Regions from separate parts of the Streptomyces sp. NPDC026575 genome, predicted to be linked through region 3. Evidence: riboswitches for the same ligand, from Rfam matches in the RefSeq annotation. Region 3 holds a riboswitch; each other region holds the start of a gene.
The links. A riboswitch is a leader RNA that binds a small molecule or an ion and turns the genes downstream of it on or off. The one in region 3 is predicted to bind cobalamin.
Positions count from the first base shown of each region.

Region 1: linked by a shared signal. The riboswitch ahead of cobN (cobaltochelatase subunit CobN) and the one ahead of metE (5-methyltetrahydropteroyltriglutamate--homocysteine S-methyltransferase) in region 3 are both predicted to bind cobalamin.
Region 2: linked by a shared signal. The riboswitch ahead of nicT (Nickel transporter NicT) and the one ahead of metE (5-methyltetrahydropteroyltriglutamate--homocysteine S-methyltransferase) in region 3 are both predicted to bind cobalamin.
Region 4: linked by a shared signal. The riboswitch ahead of ACZ4NB_RS11820 (cobalamin biosynthesis protein) and the one ahead of metE (5-methyltetrahydropteroyltriglutamate--homocysteine S-methyltransferase) in region 3 are both predicted to bind cobalamin.

Region 1 is NZ_JBVHQM010000002.1:31,602-35,784, reverse strand. Features, by position in the region: gene cobG (precorrin-3B synthase) at 1-1,334, opposite strand, end outside; cobalamin riboswitch at 1,503-1,651, shown strand; gene cobN (cobaltochelatase subunit CobN) at 1,686-4,183, shown strand, end outside.
Region 2 is NZ_JBVHQM010000019.1:142,028-146,210, forward strand. Features, by position in the region: gene ACZ4NB_RS25730 (VOC family protein) at 1-281, shown strand, start outside; gene nicT (Nickel transporter NicT) at 312-1,463, opposite strand; cobalamin riboswitch at 1,495-1,710, opposite strand; gene ACZ4NB_RS25740 (alpha/beta fold hydrolase) at 1,874-2,722, opposite strand; gene ACZ4NB_RS25745 (MarR family winged helix-turn-helix transcriptional regulator) at 2,807-3,397, opposite strand; gene ACZ4NB_RS25750 (hypothetical protein) at 3,513-3,935, shown strand; gene ACZ4NB_RS25755 (nucleoside/nucleotide kinase family protein) at 3,889-4,183, opposite strand, start outside.
Region 3 is NZ_JBVHQM010000005.1:162,173-166,355, reverse strand. Features, by position in the region: gene metE (5-methyltetrahydropteroyltriglutamate--homocysteine S-methyltransferase) at 1-1,583, opposite strand, end outside; cobalamin riboswitch at 1,749-1,970, opposite strand; gene ACZ4NB_RS08705 (3-hydroxybutyryl-CoA dehydrogenase) at 2,165-3,034, opposite strand; gene aceB (malate synthase A) at 3,031-4,183, opposite strand, start outside.
Region 4 is NZ_JBVHQM010000007.1:68,787-72,969, reverse strand. Features, by position in the region: gene ACZ4NB_RS11825 (cobyric acid synthase) at 1-1,535, opposite strand, end outside; gene ACZ4NB_RS11820 (cobalamin biosynthesis protein) at 1,532-2,515, opposite strand; cobalamin riboswitch at 2,636-2,784, opposite strand; gene ACZ4NB_RS11815 (hypothetical protein) at 2,989-3,405, shown strand; gene ACZ4NB_RS11810 (caspase family protein) at 3,410-4,183, shown strand, end outside.

The DNA.
Region 1 (4,183 bases), on a different contig from region 3:
GTTGCTGGTGGTGCATCCGGCCGTACGACCGATATCTGGTAGCCGTCCGCCGTTGCCAGGACGTCGACCCAGGTGCCGTGAGGGTGGCCGCAGCGGCGCTCGCAGCCGGACCAGTGGACGGGCGTGCCGCCCGCGGGGACGGCCGGGCCGCCGTCCGGCGTCCGCGCGCCCGCGGCGACCGCGTCCGCGGCGTCCGCGCGGACGTCCGTAAGGGACTTGGCGCAGCCGGGGCGGCCGGTGCACGCGCCGAGGCGGTGCCAGGGGGAGGACGGGTCGGTGACCAGGCCGGCGGCGGACAGCTCGGCCGACCGGGCGGCGGCCGCGGCGGGCGCCAGACCGGGCAGGACGATTCCGCGCCAGGGCGTCAGGCGCAGTGCGCCGGAGCCGTCCTGGGCGGCGACGGCGGTGAGCAGGCGCCACTGGGCGGTGCTCAGCCGGCCCAGCGGGGCCAGCACGCACAGGGCGCGGCGGCCGTCGGCGCCCTCGACCACACCTGGAGCGGAGGAGTCGGGGAACTCCTCGGCGCGCGCGGTCGCCGAGCGCAGAGCCGCTGCCCCGTCCGTCACCCGCTCCGCCGTGATGCCCGCCGCCTGGAGCCGCTCGGCGACGTGCCGGGTCGTCAGCGTGTGCCCTTCGGGCAGTTCGCGGATCCGCCAGGCGCCGCTGCCGCTCGCCGCGGCGGCGTCCAGGAACGTCAGGGCGGCGGTGAGCGCGGCGCGCGGTGCGTCCGGGCCGGCGATCCGCAGCGCCGCCGGATCGTCACCGACCCGCAGCAGCGCCGTGCCACCGGCGCCGGTCCGGTCGGCCGCCACGGAGGGTTCTGCGACCAAGCTCACATCCCCGCCCAGCGCCGCCACATCGCCCCGCCCGTCGTCCAGGACGAAGAGGAAACGGCCGGACAGCGCGGTCGCCGACCGGCTCGCGCAGAGCGAAGAGTCCAGGTCACGGGCCCACAACCGCACGTCAGCAGGGGTGTGCCGGTCCAGCCCGGCCAGCGGGGAGGCGAGGATGTTGCGGAGGCGTTCGTGGTGCTCGGAGGGGAGCAGACCGGCGTCGCGCAGCAGCGCGGCGAGCCGGCCGCCGCAGCCCTCGGCGAGGCCGCGCAGTTCCACGTTCCCCCGGGACGTCAGGGAGAGCCGGCCGTCCCCGAGAGCGTCCGCGGCGTCGGCCAGCGCTTCGGCCTGACGCACCGTCAAGTCGCCTGCGGGCACCCGCACTCGGGCCAGCCCGCCGTCGGCCGCCGGGTGCAGTCGCAGCGCCCCCGGGCAGGCGTCACCGCGGTCCCGCAGGGGCGGTTCGGACCCCAGGGGCCGGATCGAGGGGGAGGGCGGCATGGCGGCGAGCATACCCACGACGCCGGGCGGCCGATCCGGGGCGGATCCGGCCACGGACCAGGCGCGGACCGGCCACCCACGCGGCCGCGGCCCCGGCCGGGGCGGAGCACGGCGGTCCCCGGCGGCCGGCCCCCGGGCCCGCTTACCTCGGCCGTCCGCAGCCCTTACTATGCAGGTCGGTGGGTCGGCTGGCCCACCGGACGCCAGCGACGGCGCCCAAGGGAGGAAGCCCGGTGAGAATCCGGCGCGGTCCCGCCACTGTGAACCCGGCCAGCGCCGGGTGAGCCAGGAACTCCCGCCGTCCATACGACCACCCGGGGCGCGGACACCCCGAGGAAGGCCTGCGCTCGCATGATTCTGCTGCTGTCGACCTCCGACACCGACCTGCTCAGCGCCCGCGCGGCCACGGGCCCGGTGCCGTACCGCCTCGCCAACCCCGCCCGCCTCGACGTGGCCGAGCTGCCCGCGCTGCTGGAGGGCACCGACCTCGTCGTCGTACGCCTCCTCGGCGGCATCCGCGCCTGGCAGGAGGGCCTGGACCTGCTGCTCGCCGAGGACCAGCACCGGCCGGTCGTCGTGCTCACCGGTGAACAGGCCCCCGACGCCCAGCTCATGGAGCAGTCCACGGTCCCCGTCGGCATCGCGGCCGAGGCGCACGCCTACCTCGCGCACGGCGGCCCCGCCAACCTCGACCAGCTCGCCCGCTTCCTCTCCGACACCGTCCTGCTGACCGGCCACGGCTTCGAGCCGCCGGCGCCCGCGCCCACCTGGGGCCCCCTCGACCGGGAGAGCCGCAACGACAGCGGCCCGCTGGTCGCCGTGCTCTACTACCGCGCCCACCACATGAGCGGCAACACCGCCTTCGTGCGGACCCTGTGCGAGCAGATCGAGGCGGCCGGCGGCCGCGCCCGCCCGCTCTTCGTCGCCTCGCTGCGCGCGCCCGAGCCGGAGCTGATCGACGCCCTCCGCCCGGCCGACGCGATCGTCACCACCGTCCTGGCCGCCGGCGGCACCAAGCCCGCCGAGGCATCCGCCGGCGGCGACGACGAGTCCTGGGACGCGGGGGCGCTCGCCGCGCTCGACGTGCCGATCCTCCAGGCCCTGTGCCTGACCGGATCGCGCAGCGCCTGGGAGGAGAACGACGAGGGGCTGTCCCCGCTGGACGCCGCCAGCCAGATCGCCGTCCCCGAGTTCGACGGGCGCCTGATCACCGTTCCGTTCTCCTTCAAGGAGGTCGACGAGGACGGCCTGCCGGTGTACGTCGCCGACCCCGAGCGCGCCGCCCGCGTCGCCGGTATCGCCGTGCGCCACGCCCGGCTGCGCCACATCCCGGCCGGCGACAAGCGCCTGGCGCTGGTGCTCTCCGCCTACCCGACCAAGCACTCCCGCATCGGCAACGCCGTCGGCCTGGACACCCCGGCCAGCGCGGTCGCCCTGCTGCGCCGCCTGCGGGCGGAGGGCTACGACTTCGGCGACGAGACCGCCGAGCCCGTCCCCGGTCTGGAGTCCGGCGACGGCGACGAGCTGATCTACGCCCTCATCGAGGCCGGCGGCCACGACCAGGAGTGGCTCACCGAGGAGCAGTTGTCCCGCAACCCGGTCCGCATCCCGGCCGCGGACTACCGGCGCTGGTACGCCACGCTGCCGCAGGAGCTGCGCGACGCCGTCGAGGAGCACTGGGGCCCGGCGCCGGGCGAGATGTTCCTCGACCGCAGCCACGCGGGCGAACCGGGCCGCGACCCCGACGGCGACATCGTCCTGGCCGCGCTGCGCCGCGGCAACCTCCTGATCATCATCCAGCCGCCGCGCGGCTTCGGCGAGAACCCGATCGCGATCTACCACGACCCCGATCTGCCCCCCTCGCACCACTACTTGGCGGCCTACCGCTGGATCGCGGCCTCCCAGGAGGACGGCGGCTTCGGCGCCGACGCCATGGTCCACCTGGGCAAGCACGGCAACCTGGAGTGGCTGCCCGGCAAGAACGCGGGCCTGTCCGCCGCCTGCGGCCCGGACGCCGCGCTCGGCGACCTCCCGCTCGTCTACCCCTTCCTGGTCAACGACCCGGGCGAGGGCACCCAGGCCAAGCGCCGGGTCCACGCCACCCTCGTCGACCACCTCGTCCCGCCGATGGCCCGCGCCGAGTCCTACGGCGACATCGCGCGCCTGGAGCAGCTCCTCGACGAGTACGCGGCGATCTCCTCCATGGACCCGGCCAAGCTGCCCGCGATCCGCTCCCAGATCTGGACGCTGATCCAGGCCGCCAAGCTCGACCACGACCTGGGGATGGACGAACGCCCCGACGACGAGGGCTTCGACGACTTCCTGCTGCATGTCGACGGCTGGCTGTGCGAGGTCAAGGACGCCCAGATCCGCGACGGTCTGCACGTCCTGGGCGGCGCCCCCACCGGCGAGGCCCGCGTCAACCTCGTGCTCGCCATCCTGCGGGCCCGGCAGATCTGGGGCGGCACACAGGCCCTGCCCGGTCTGCGCGAGGCGCTCGGCCTCGACGAGTCCGCCGCGACCCGCACGACCGCCGACGAGGCCGAGGAGACGGCCCGCGCCCTGGTCCAGGCGATGGAGGACGCGGACTGGGACCCGGCCGCGGTGGCCCGCATCGCCGACGGCCACCCGGACGCGGTCGCCGACATCCTCGACTTCGCCGCCCGCCAGGTCGTGCCGCGCCTCGCCGCCACCACCGACGAGATCGACCACGCCGTCCACGCGCTCAACGGCGGCTTCGTCCCGGCCGGCCCCTCCGGCTCCCCGCTGCGCGGACTGGTCAACGTCCTGCCGACGGGCCGCAACTTCTACTCCGTCGACCCCAAGGCCGTCCCCTCCCGGCTCGCCTG
Region 2 (4,183 bases), on a different contig from region 3:
ACCTGGCCTGGGAGGTCGGCACGCTCGGTGAACTGGCCGCGGCGAAGGCGCGGCTCGGTGAGCGCGGTGCGCTGGTCGGCGCCACCGACCACCTCGTCTCCAAGTCCCTGTACGCCAAGGACCCGGACGGCAACGAGTTCGAGGTGATGTGGCGGGTTCCGCGGGAGGACTGGCCGGGGCCGGAGGAGGCGGACCGGCTGCGACCGCTGGATCTTGCGGTCGCAATGAAGCGCTGGGGGCCGGATCTGGTGACGGGCGCCGCCGCCGGTTCGGCCACCTGAGGTGAGGAGGCGCGGCCCGCGCGCCGTGCCTCAGGAGCTCGACGCCGGTGCCGTCCGCTCTGTCGCCTTCGCCCGGTCTGCCTCCTCCGCTCGCTGCGCCCAGCGCTTCTCCACACCGCTCAGTCGCCAGTACGCCAGCGCCGCGGCCCACACCACGACGAACAGTCCGACGATGATGAAGCCGACGTTGTCGAGGTCGAGGGTGGAGATCCAGCCGGTCAGCGGGTCGTTGAGGGCGAGTTTGTCGTGCAGCACGGTCACCAGCTCGATCGTGCCGATGAAGAAGGCGACGGCGATCGACAGACCGGTGATGGTGAGGTTGTAGTAGACCTTGCGCACCGGGTTGGAGAACGCCCACTGGTAGGCGAAGTTCATGAACGTGCCGTCGAGGGTGTCGAACAGGCTCATCCCGGCGGCGAACAGCAGCGGCAGGCACAGGACCGCGTACCACGGCAGGCCGGCCGCGGCGCCGCTGCCCGCCATCACCATCAGGGTCACCTCGGTCGCGGTGTCGAAGCCGAGCCCGAAGAGGAAGCCGAGCGGGAACATCTGGCCGGGGCGGGAGATCGAGCGCGTGAAGCGCCCCAGGAGGCGGTTCATGAAGCCGCGCGAATCCAGGCGCTGCTCCAACTCGGCCTCGTCGTAACGGCCGTCGCGCATACCGCGGAAGACCCGCCAGATCCCGGCCAGCGCGATGAGGTTGAGGGCGGCGATGAGGTAGAGGAACGTCCCCGAGACCGTGGTGCCGATGGTGCCGAGGACCTGGTGGGTACGGGATTCGTCGTTGAGCAGGGTGCCGGCGAGCTGGGCGCCGCCGGCCACGAGAGCCGCCATCGCGACCACCACGCTGGAGTGGCCGAGCGCGAACCAGAAGCCCACCGAGACCGGCCGCTTGCCGTCGGCCATCAGCTTGCGGGTGGTGTTGTCGATCGCGGCGATGTGGTCGGCGTCGAAGGCGTGCCGCATACCGAGGGTGTATGCGGTGATGCCGAGTCCGGCGCCGAAGACCTGGCTTCCGACGGCGTAGTGGTGCGGGACGACGAGCAGGAAGAGCACACCGAAGGCGACGATGTGCAGACCGGCTATGACGGCCATCAGGCCGGCGGTGCGGACGGTGTCCTGCCGACGCCAGCGGAACGCGGCGGGGGCAGGGGTGTTCGGGGTATCGGTGGACAGGGCCATCCGGCGGTCACGCTCCAGCACCTCGTGGATCAGTTCGTGAGATGCCGTGGCCGGTCTCCTGGCTTACGGGTGCACGCGTCCGTCCCCGCCTTCCCGGCCGCGGGCTGCGGTCAGTGGCGCCGTAGGCGCGCCGTGCGCCTACGGAAAGGGCTGGAAACTCCCCGATCACAGTGGCGAGGGCCGCTCCGGCCTGGGACCACAAGGTCCGGCACCGGTCTTCCCGAACACCACGGCTCGATCACTCTATCTGCCGAGGAGGACGGGCGGGGGTGCGGACCGGCGGCCGCGGCGCTCTCACGGTCGATGGCCGCCGGGAGAGCCGCAGTTCCGGCGCGCGGTGCGCGGTGCGCGGTGGGGCTGGTGTGCCAGGGTGCCGGGTGCCGGGGCATCACGGGGTGGTCCGAGGGTGATCAGTAGTCCAAGGACGAGAGGAAGGCGTGCAGTTCGCGGTCGAAGAGCGCGGTGTTCTCCAGATTGACCATATGGGCCGCGCCCGGTATGCGGACTCTTCGGGCGCCGGGGACGGTCAGCGCTATGGCATGGGCGTTGGCGGAGATGTCCGTACTGTCGAGGTCGCCGTCGAGCACCACCGTCGGCACCCGGACCTCGCTCAGACGGTCCGCGGCCCCGACCTCAAGGGGCATCCCGGCGCCCAGCCCGTCGGCATGCACCTCCACATTGGCCTCGGCGGAGGCGCGCATCCGCTCACGGAACCCCGGGTGCACGGCGGATGGTTCGCGATGCGGACCGTCCACCCACATCCGCAGGAAGTGCTCGACATAGCGCTCCGCGCCGTCCGGAGCGCCGATGGCCGCCACCTGCTCCTTGATGTGCGCCAGGACGAAGGGGTCGGTGAAGGGGCGGCCGCTGATACCGGGGGAGGCGAGCGCGAGGGCCGTCACCCGGGCCGGGTGGGCTATCGCGGTGTCGAGGGCGACCCGCGCACCGTGTGAGAGACCGACGAGGACGGCGCTCGGGGCGTCGAGAGCGTCCAGGAGGGTGCACAGGTCGTCGTGGTTGGCGTAGTCCCCCTCCACCGTGGAGGACAGGCCGTGGCCGCGGAAGTCGTAGCGGATCGCGCGGAGGCCGGAGTTCACCAGCCAGGTGAACTGTTCGTCCCACATGTGCTGGTCGAGCATGCCGCCGTGCAGCAGTACCACCGCGGGGCCCGACCCGGCCGTCTCGTAGAACAGCTCGCCGTCGTCGACCGGCACGAGGCCGTTGTCGACCTCGGACCAGTCGGTGATCGCTCGGGTCATGCTCCGGACCGTCCTTTGGCGTTTGTGTGGTGGGTGGTGGTACTGGCGTGATTGTTGCTTATGGATCTGGTGTCGCCGTCATCATTACTTGTCGTTGATGTCGGCATTCTCCGGTGGAACGTGTGAGCCGTTCGCCAGGTGCCGGAATTCCTCGCCGAGTCGGTCGAGTACATGCAGGGTCGTGCGGACGTCCTCGGCGGGCAGGTCGGCCAGTCGGCGCCGCAGCTCCGTCGCCTCGAACTCCTGGATTCCGCGTATCGCCGCCGCGCCCTCGGTGGTGAGCTCGATCAGGGAGGAGCGGCGGTGTGCGGGGTTGGGTGCCGTCACGACCAGGCCCAGCTCCGCGGCGTGGTTCACCCAGCGCTGCACCGGCTGTCTGTCGAGCCCCATCGAGCGGGCCAACTGCGGCACGGTCCTGGGGCCTTCGCTGTGCAGGGCGTCCAGTAGTGCATGTTCGCCGGCGGTCATGCCCGTACCCGTCAGCTCACGCTCGACCGCGCGGACCACCGTCCGGTGCAGCGGCCACAGGCGTCTGATGACGCCGTACAGCAGGTCTTCGGCGGGCGTGAGCCCCTCTGTGCCCTCCCTGTCGGTGTCCTGCGCGGCGGAACTGTGCGCTCCGGCGCCGTTTTCGCCGGTGTCATGCTCTGCGGCACCCCCCTCATTGACACTCATGATGTCATGATGACATCGATGATGTCGTTTGGGAAGGGGCTTGATGCGGAAAGGAGTTGATGCGAGGCAGGCAGGTGCTGGCGGAAGGCGTCGGCGAGGGAGAGCGGGAGGGCGGATGAAGGTCGGTCTGTTGCGTGCGGTCGGGGTGGCCACGGCGGTGTACGGGGTGGCGGTGACGGCGGTGCCCGATCTGCTGGCGCGGCCTTCGGGGCTGGTCGACGGTGAGGGGAGGATCGAGCGGGCCACCCGGATCTCGCTGCGGCCACTTGCCTGGCGGGAGGTGGCGAGCGGGCTCTCGCTCGCGCTGGCGCCCGAGGGCCCGGCGCTGCGCACCGCCGCGTATATAAGGATCGCGGCCGATCTCGGGGACGCCGTCCTGGTCGGTGCGACGCTGCCGGGCCGGGATCGGAGGGTGAAGGCGGCCGCGGTGTCCGTGGGGTGGGGTGCGCTGTCGGTGGTCGGGCTGCTGGCCGGCGGGCGGCGGCAGGGGGTCAGTCGCCGGACGGGAGCGGGGCCTCTTCGGGGGCGAAGGAGATGACGAGGTCGGCGCGGTCGCGAGTGGCCGCCACGACCCGGGCGTTGGTCTCGTCCGAGGAGTGCACGAACCGTTCGGCATCGGCGTGTGCGCGTCCGAAGCGCTCGTGGCGGTCGATCAGCCGGCGGATCCGCTCCGGGGCGTCCAACTCCACGTACCAGACCTCGTCGAGCAGCGCGCGGACCCGTGACCAGGGCGCGGAGTCGAGGAGGAGGTAGTTGCCCTCGGTGACGACGAGCGGGATATGCGGT
Region 3 (4,183 bases):
CCGTAGGACTGGACCCAGCCGTGCCGCGTGGCGAGGTAGCCGGTGAGCTGCTCGGCGAAGTACTGGACCATGTCGTTGCGTTCGGCCTCGCCGTGGACGAGGACGTCCAGACCGGCCTTCTCCTGGAAGGAGAGCACCTCCTGGATCTCGGCCTTGATCCGCTCCTCGTACCCGGCCGTGTCGATCCGGCCCGCGCGCAGATCGGCCCGCGCGGTGCGCAGCTCACCGGTCTGCGGGAAGGAGCCGATGGTCGTGGTCGGCAGCAGCGGCAGGCGGAGGTGGGCGCGTTGGGCCGTGGTCCGTTCGGCGTAGGGCTGGGAGCGGCGGGCGTCGCTCTCGCCGATCGCGCCGGTACGGGCGCGGACGGCCGGGTCGTGGGTGATGGGGGAGTCGGCCCGGGAAGCCAGGGCGGCCCGGGTCGCGGCCAGTTGGGCGGTGATGGCGCCGGTGCCGTGGGTCAGGCCCTTGGCGAGGGTGACGATCTCGGCCGTCTTCTGCCGGGCGAAGGCCAGCCAGCGCAGGACCTGCGGGGCGATGTCCCGCTCGGCCGACGCGTCGAGCGGGACGTGCAGCAGGGAGCAGGAGGCCGACACATCGACCCGGTCGGCCAGGCCGAGGAGGGTGCCGAGCGTGGCGAGGGACTTCTCCAGGTCGTTGGCCCAGATGTTGCGGCCGTTGACGACGCCGGCGACCAGCCGTTTGCCCGGCAGTCCGCCGACGGCCGCGAGGGCCTCCAGGTTGCCGGCGGCGGCCTCGGTGAAGTCCAGCGCGAGTCCCTCGACCGGGGCCTTGGCCAGCACGGGCAGCGCGTCGCCCAGCCGGTCGAAGTAGGAGGCGACGAGCAGCTTGGGCCGGTCGGCCAGCGCGCCGAGCTCGCGGTAGGCGCGGGCGGCGGTGCTGAGGTCGGCCGGTGTGCGGTCCTGGACGAGAGCGGGTTCGTCCAGCTGCACCCATTCGGCGCCGGCCGCGCGCAGGTCGGCAAGGACCTCGGCGTACACGGGCAGCAGGCGGTCCAGGAGGGTCAGCGGGTCGAAGTCGGCGACCACGCCGGGCGCGGGCTTGGCCAGCAGCAGATAGGTGACGGGACCGACCAGCACGGGCCGGGCCGTCAGCCCCAGCGCCAGGGCCTCCTTCAGCTCGGTGACCTGCTTGGCGGAGTCGGCGGTGAACACCGTGTCGGGCCCCAACTCGGGCACCAGATAGTGGTAGTTGGTGTCGAACCACTTGGTCATCTCCAGCGGTGCGACATCCTGCGTGCCCCGCGCCATGGCGAAGTAGCCGTCGAGCGGATCGGCCGCGACGGCGTCCCGGTGGCGGTAGGGGATCGCCCCGACCATGACGGTGGTGTCCAGGACGTGGTCGTAGTACGAGAAGTCGCCGGTCGGGACCTCGTCGAGGCCCGCCCCGGCCAGCTGCTGCCAGGCGGTGCGGCGCAGTTCGGCGGCGGTGGCGCGGAGGGCGTCGGCGGTGACGCGGCCCTTCCAGTAGCCCTCGATCGACTTCTTCAGTTCCCGGTCCGGGCCCTGGCGCGGGTAGCCGTACACGGTGGCCCGCGCTGCCGCGGCTGCGGACTTGGTGTTCACGGAGATCTCCTTCGCGAGATGAATCCCTGAGATCCCGGCGACGGGACGAAGGCGCGAAGGGGTAGCGAACCGTGCGAGACGACCTCGCGCGGTAAGGCGCGGTCATCCGCCTGGTATGTACGCCGACCCGCCCACGAGGTCACCGGGATATCCGGGTGCGAGTCGTCCGCACCCGGGCAGATGGCAGGTCTTCGGACTCGCGGGCACGTCCTCGCGGGGGAGGACATCTAATGGCCGTCGCTTCCCAGGCCCTCTCGTCGGACCCAGTGCGTATGACGGCGGTCGTTCCCGCTCACCGCTGCGGGGCAGTCCCGGATTCCCACCGGGTTCCCTCTTGCGACGCATCCCGCCTGGCGGACGGGGCGAACCAGCTGCACGGGTCAGCCTAAGGGCCGTCGAGCGATGCGGTACGTCCAGGTCCACCATTCGGAAGGTGAGGTGAGCCACGCGAGCGACAGGTGTGAAGCGCGACGAGGGCGGGAAACGCCGCACATGCGTCTCCCGCCCTCCCTTGTGAGCAGCCGCCGGGTCCCTCGGCCGGCGGCGCGGTCCGGGCCCCTCAGCCCGGCCGGACCAGATCCTCAGCTCTGGTCGTACTGGTGGAACCCCCGGCCGGTCTTGCGGCCCAGCAGCTCCGCCTCGACCATCCGCTGGAGCAGCGGGGGCGGGGCGTAGAGGGGTTCCTTGAACTCGTCGTAGAGCGATTCGGCGATCGAGGCGACGGTGTCCAGCCCGATCAGGTCCGCGAGCCTGAGCGGCCCCATGGGGTGGGCGCAGCCCAGCTCCATGCCGGTGTCGATGTCCGCGGCGGTGGCGAAGCCCGACTCCGCCATGCGGATCGCCGCGAGCAGATAGGGGACGAGCAGGGCGTTGACGACGAAGCCGGCCCGGTCCTGGGAGCGCACGACCGTCTTGCCCAAGGTGCCGGTGGCGAAGTCCGCCACGACGGCGACCGTTTCCGGTGCCGTGTGCAGGGACGTGACGATCTCCACCAGCGGCAGCACCGGGACCGGGTTGAAGAAGTGCAGTCCCACGACCCGGTCTGCGCGGTTGGTGGCCATGCCCAGGCGCATGACGGGGAGGGAGGAGGTGTTGGTCGCCAGCACCGCCCCGGGATCCTCGACGATCTTGTCGAGTGCGGCGAACACCTCCGTCTTGGCCTCCGCGTTCTCCACGACGGCCTCGACGACGAGCTGCCGGTCCGCCAGGTCCTCCAGGCTGCCGGTGAAGAGCAGCCGGTCCAGGGCCTGCTGGGCGGCGACCGGCGCCAGCTTCCCCCGCCGCACGGCGCGGTCGAGCGAGGCGGCCACCCGCTCCCGCGCGGCACGGGCGGCCGTGGCGTCGGCCTCGCAGACCACGGTGTCGAGACCGGCCCGCGCGCACACCTCGGCGATGCCCGCGCCCATCTGACCGCCGCCGACCACCCCGACGCGCTGGATGCCCGCGCTCATGACCGCGGCTCCGCGTTCCGCACGAGGTGGCGGGCGTAGGCGTCCGGGGTGAAGAAGCTCGGCAACTCCCGTGCCAGCGCGGTCCGTTCGAAGAGCGCGCGCACCTCTTCGAGAGGCGCCCACGGGTACTCGGCACCGAGCGCGGCGAGTTCCTCGTCGAGCAGCCGCCGGACCGTCTCCCGGTCCACGACCCGGTGGCGCAGCCACTGCCAGATCTGCACACGGGCGATCTCGGCGGTGGCGGCGTCCTCCATCAGGCCGTACAGGGCGACCGCCCCCTGGCCGCTCAGCCAGGCGGCGAAGTAGCGCAGGGCCACCGCGACGTTGGCGCGCACCCCCTCCGCCGTGGGCGGGCCGCTGATCCGGCGCACCGAGAGCAGGTCCGAGGCGCTCACCGCCACATCGTCGCGGGAACGGTCGATCTGCTGCGGCCGCTCGCCGAGCACGTCGTCGAACACCTCGCGGCACAGTGGCACCAGCCCGGGATGGGCCACCCCGGAGCCGTCGAAGCCGTCCTCGGCCTCGCGCTCCTTGTCCAGCCGGACCTTGGCCAGCGCCGCCTCGTTGGCGGCCGGATCCCTGCTCGGCACCTGCGCGGCCATGCCTCCGATCGCATGGGCGCCCCGCCGGTGACAGGTGCGCACCAGCAGTTCGGTGTACGCCCGCATGAAGGGCGCGGTCATCGTCACCTTCGCCCGGTCCGGCAGCAGGAAGCCGGTGCGGTGTCCCAAGGTCTTGATCAGGCTGAACAGGTAGTCCCAGCGGCCGGCGTTGAGGCCGGAGCTGTGCTCGCGCAGCTCGTAGAGGATCTCCTCCATCTCGAAGGCGGCGGTGATCGTCTCGATGAGCACGGTGGCGCGGATCGTGCCGCGGGGTATGCCGAGCAGCTCCTGGGCCAGGACGAACACATCGTTCCACAGCCGGGCCTCGTAGCGGTTCTCCAGCTTCGGCAGGGAGAAGTACGGGCCGTGCCCGGCGTCGATCTGGCGCTGCGCGCAGTGGAAGAAGTACAGGCCGAAGTCGACGAGCGCGGCGGGCAGCGGTCCGCCGGCGAACTCCAGGTGCCCCTCGTCGAGGTGCCAGCCGCGCGGTCGGACGACGATGGTGGCGAGCCGGTCGCGGTCGGAGAGCCGGTACTCCTTGCCGTCG
Region 4 (4,183 bases), on a different contig from region 3:
GCCCCCGGAGGCACGAACGGCAGCCCCTCCGGCACCCCTTCCTCGATCAGCCGCAGCAGCGCGTCGGTGTCCGCGTGCTCCTCGATCAGATCGCCCAGCCGGTCCAGCTGCTCCTCGCGCAGCGCGGCGAAGCTGGTGTCGGGGGCCGGGACGAAGGCCCGCCCCGCGTCCGCCGCCACCCGCCGCAGGAACGCCCGGCGGAAGCCGTCGCTCTCCAGGGAGCCGTGCCAGTGCGTGCCCCATACGGAGCCGACCCGGCAGCCGTCCAGGAACGCCTCGTCGCCGCCGGTCACTTCGGCGACGCCGTGGTGGATCTCGTACCCCTCCACCGGCTCGCCCAGCGCCGCCCCGGCCGGCCGCGCGAGGGTCTTCTCCGCCGCGAACCGCACCCGTACGGGCAGCAGCCCCAGCCCCTCGACCGTGCCCGCCTTCGACTCGACCTCGTCCTCGATGCGCTCGCCCAGCATCTGGAAGCCGCCGCAGATGCCCAGCACCGGGCGGCCCTCGGCGGCCCGCCGGGCGATCGCGTCCGCGAGACCGCGCTCGCGCAGCCACGCGAGCGCCCGGACGGTGCCCCGGGTCCCCGGCAGCACCACCAGGTCCGCGTCGGCCAGCTCCTCGGCCCGGTCCACGAACCGCACCACCACGCCCGGTTCGGCGGCCAGCGCGTCCACGTCCGTGAAGTTCGACATCAGCGGTACGGCGGCGACCGCGACCCGCAGCACGTCGGCGCCGTGCGGCGGCGCCACCGTGCTCTCGCGCACCGCACCGCGCAGCGAGACCCGCAGGCCGTCCTCCTCGTCGATGCCCAGCCCGTGCGCGAACGGCAGCACGCCCAGCGTCGGCCGCCCGCTCAGGCGCCGCATCATCTCCAGGCCGGGCTCCAACAGCGTCACATCGCCCCGGAACTTGTTGACGAGGTACCCCGCCACCAGCGCCTGGTCCTCCTTCGACAGCAGCGCGGTGGTGCCGAAGAAGGACGCGAACACCCCGCCGCGGTCGATGTCGCCGACCACGACGACCGGTATCCGGGCGGCTCGGGCGATGCCCATGTTGACGATGTCGGTGCGCCGCAGATTGATCTCCGCGGGGCTGCCGGCGCCCTCGCAGATCACCGCGTCATGGGTACGCCGCAGCTCCGCCAGGCAGTCGGTCACCGTGCCCAGCAACTGCTCCTGCCGGCCCGCGTGGTAGCCGCGGGCACTGAGCTCACCGACCGGCCTGCCCAGCAGCACCACCTGGCTGCTGCGGTCGCCGCCCGGCTTGAGCAGCACGGGGTTCATCAGCGCGGTCGGCTCCACCCGCGCCGCGGCGGCCTGCATCGCCTGGGCCCGGCCGATCTCCGCGCCCTCGCGCGTGACGAACGAGTTCAGCGACATGTTCTGCGCCTTGAAGGGCGCCACCCGCACGCCCTTGCGCACCAGCCAGCGGCAGATCCCCGCCGTCACCACGCTCTTGCCGGCGTCCGACGTCGTACCGGCCACCAACAGGCCCCCGCCGACGGTCCCGCCGGACGCCTTGCTCCGCCCGTTCACCGGCTCTTCCTCCCGCTCCCGCGGCGCGCCGCGCCCCCGTGGGACACCGCGCCCGCTACCAGCCGTCCCGCCACCGTCGCCGCCAGCGCCAGCGCGCTCACCTTCCGCGACAGCCGTACCGCCCGCTCGATGTCGCCCGCCGCGACCGGCCGCGCCCCGCCGTTGAGGACCGGGCGGTGCTCGACCCGCCCGCCGTACGCCAGCGTGCCGCCCAGCCGGACGCCCAGCGCACCCGCGAACGACGCCTCCACCGGGCCCGCGTTGGGGCTCGGGTGCGCGCCGCCGTCCGCCCGCCAGGCCCGCAGCGCGCCGCGCCGGTCGGGGCCGGCGAGCACGGCCAGGGTGGCGGTCAGCCGGGAGCCGGGCCAGCCGGCGAGGTCGTCGAGCCGGGCCGAGGCCCAGCCGAAGCGGCGGTGGCGCGGCGACTTGTGACCCACCATCGCGTCCAGGGTGTTCACGGCCCGGAACGCCACCAGACCGGGCACCCCGCCGAGCGCACCCCACACCAGGGCGCCCACCACCGCGTCCGAGGTGTTCTCGGCGACCGACTCCACCACCGCGCGGGCCAGCTGCGGCCCGTCCAGCGCCTGCGGATCGCGCCCGCACAGATGCGGCAACCGCTCCCGCGCCACGTCCAGATCGCCCACCGCGAGCGCCCCGCCTATGGCGCGTGCCTCCCGGCCCAGCGAGGTGCCGCCCAGCACGGCCCAGACCGTCGCCGCGGTCAGCGCGACCCGGGCGGCGCGCGAGGGTCCCGCGGCGCGCTGGAGCAGGGCGGCCCCGGCGGCCGCACCGCCCGCGCACAGCACGGCATGCGCCGTGCCGTACCCGCGGTGGTCGCGCCACAGCCGGCGCTCCACGGCGCCCGCGGCCCGGCCGAACGCGGCCACCGGATGGCCGCGCCGCGGATCCGCCGCGATCAGGTCGGCGAGAAAGCCCAGGGCCGCGCCGCACGCGTATCCCGCGTGTTCGCCGCGCATCGGGTCAGACCGCCGGAAGGGGCCCTGCGGGGGCGTGCAGTGGGGCTTTCGAAGGGCGGCCGGGCATGGCGGTATGTCCTCACTCAGGGTCCGCGCCCTGGCTCGACGTGACGGCGACAAGAGTCTCCTGGCTCCCGGATCGGCGTGGCCCCCGGCCTTCCAGTCCTGGTACGCCGTCAGACGTACGCGAGGCGGACCGTGGCCTTCGCTGGAGGAACGCTCCCCGGTGACAGTGGCGGGACCGCGCCGGATTCTCACCGGACTTCCTCATCTGTCGCCGATTGGCTCCGGCAGTCCACCACGCCCCGCGAACGCCCGTCAACTCACCCTTGACCTGCGACGCTGCCCCGTGGACGGCGCTGTGGCACACGCCACAGGGTGGCGGCCGCGTCACAGACGGTTGCCTGCGCCCCTGATCCCACGTCACTATCTGTGGCACGGGGGCGAAGGGGCCGCCGGAAGGGGGCTGGGGGATGCCGGAGAGCGCCGGTCATCACGAGATCCGCATCAGGATCACGGGGACGAACAATCCGCAGCAGGACATCGACGACCTCCAGGTGTGGCTGGAGCGCGAACCCTGGCTGAGCCGCCGGGACCACAGCTGGGAGCAGCGGCCGCGCCCCGCCCAGGAGGCGGCCGGCCCCGGCGACATGGCCGTGGGCGTGGACGACCTGATCCTGGTGATCGTCGGCGCGGTCGCCGCCGAGGTCACCAAGGGGCTGGGCATAGCCCTGCGGGAGTGGCTGCGGCGCCGCGGGGAGGAGCGGGCCGAGGGCGAGGCGCCCGCCGTCGACGCCGGCACGGGCGGTGAGCTGCAGGCGATCGGCGACACCGACCGCCCCGATCCGGGCGGACCGGCACGCGAGGGCGGCAGCACCGGCGAGGGCTGACCGGATGTCCGAATACGACGCGCGGGGCAAGATCAACCGGGCGCTGCTGGTCTGTGTCCACGACTACACCACGCTGACCGGCCTGCCGGCGGTGGAGGACAACGCCCCCGAGCTGCGGCGGGCGCTGACCGCCACCGACCTGTTCACCGCCGACGAGGTCACGCTCTGCCGCCCCACGGAGCCCTGGGAGCTGGGGCAGGCCCTCAAGGCCGCCGCCGACGAGGCCCGCGGTCTGCTGCTGGTGCACTTCTCCGGCCACGGCCGGGTCCGCAGCGACGGCGGCGATCTCCAGCTGATGGTCGGCTCCTCGGTGCCCCGGCAGAGCCACACCACCGTCTCCTGGCAGGACATGGTGCTCTCCTGCCTCGACAACGCGCGGGCCGAGCGCATCGTGATCGTCCTGGAGTGCTGCTACGCCGGCAACGCCGACGGCGCCTTCCACTCCCTGCGCAAACCCATGTCGCTGCTGATGGCCGCCCAGCCCAACCGCCGGATCTTCAGCGGCGAGGAGCCGGCCGGCGGCAGCCTCTTCACCCGCGCCATGGTGGAGGTCCTCGAACGCGGTATCCCCGGCCGGCGCTTCGTCGCCTTCGAGGACCTCGTACGCCAGCTGCGCACCCGGCTCGCCGACGAGCGGACCCCGATGGGGGACGTCTGGGAGCCGCGCTCCGCGAAGCAGAACACCCTCGACGACGTCATCCTGTCCTTCGCCACCCCCGAGGCCCCGCTGCCCACGCCGCCGCGGGTCCGTTTACGCCGCTGGTTCAACCAGCACATC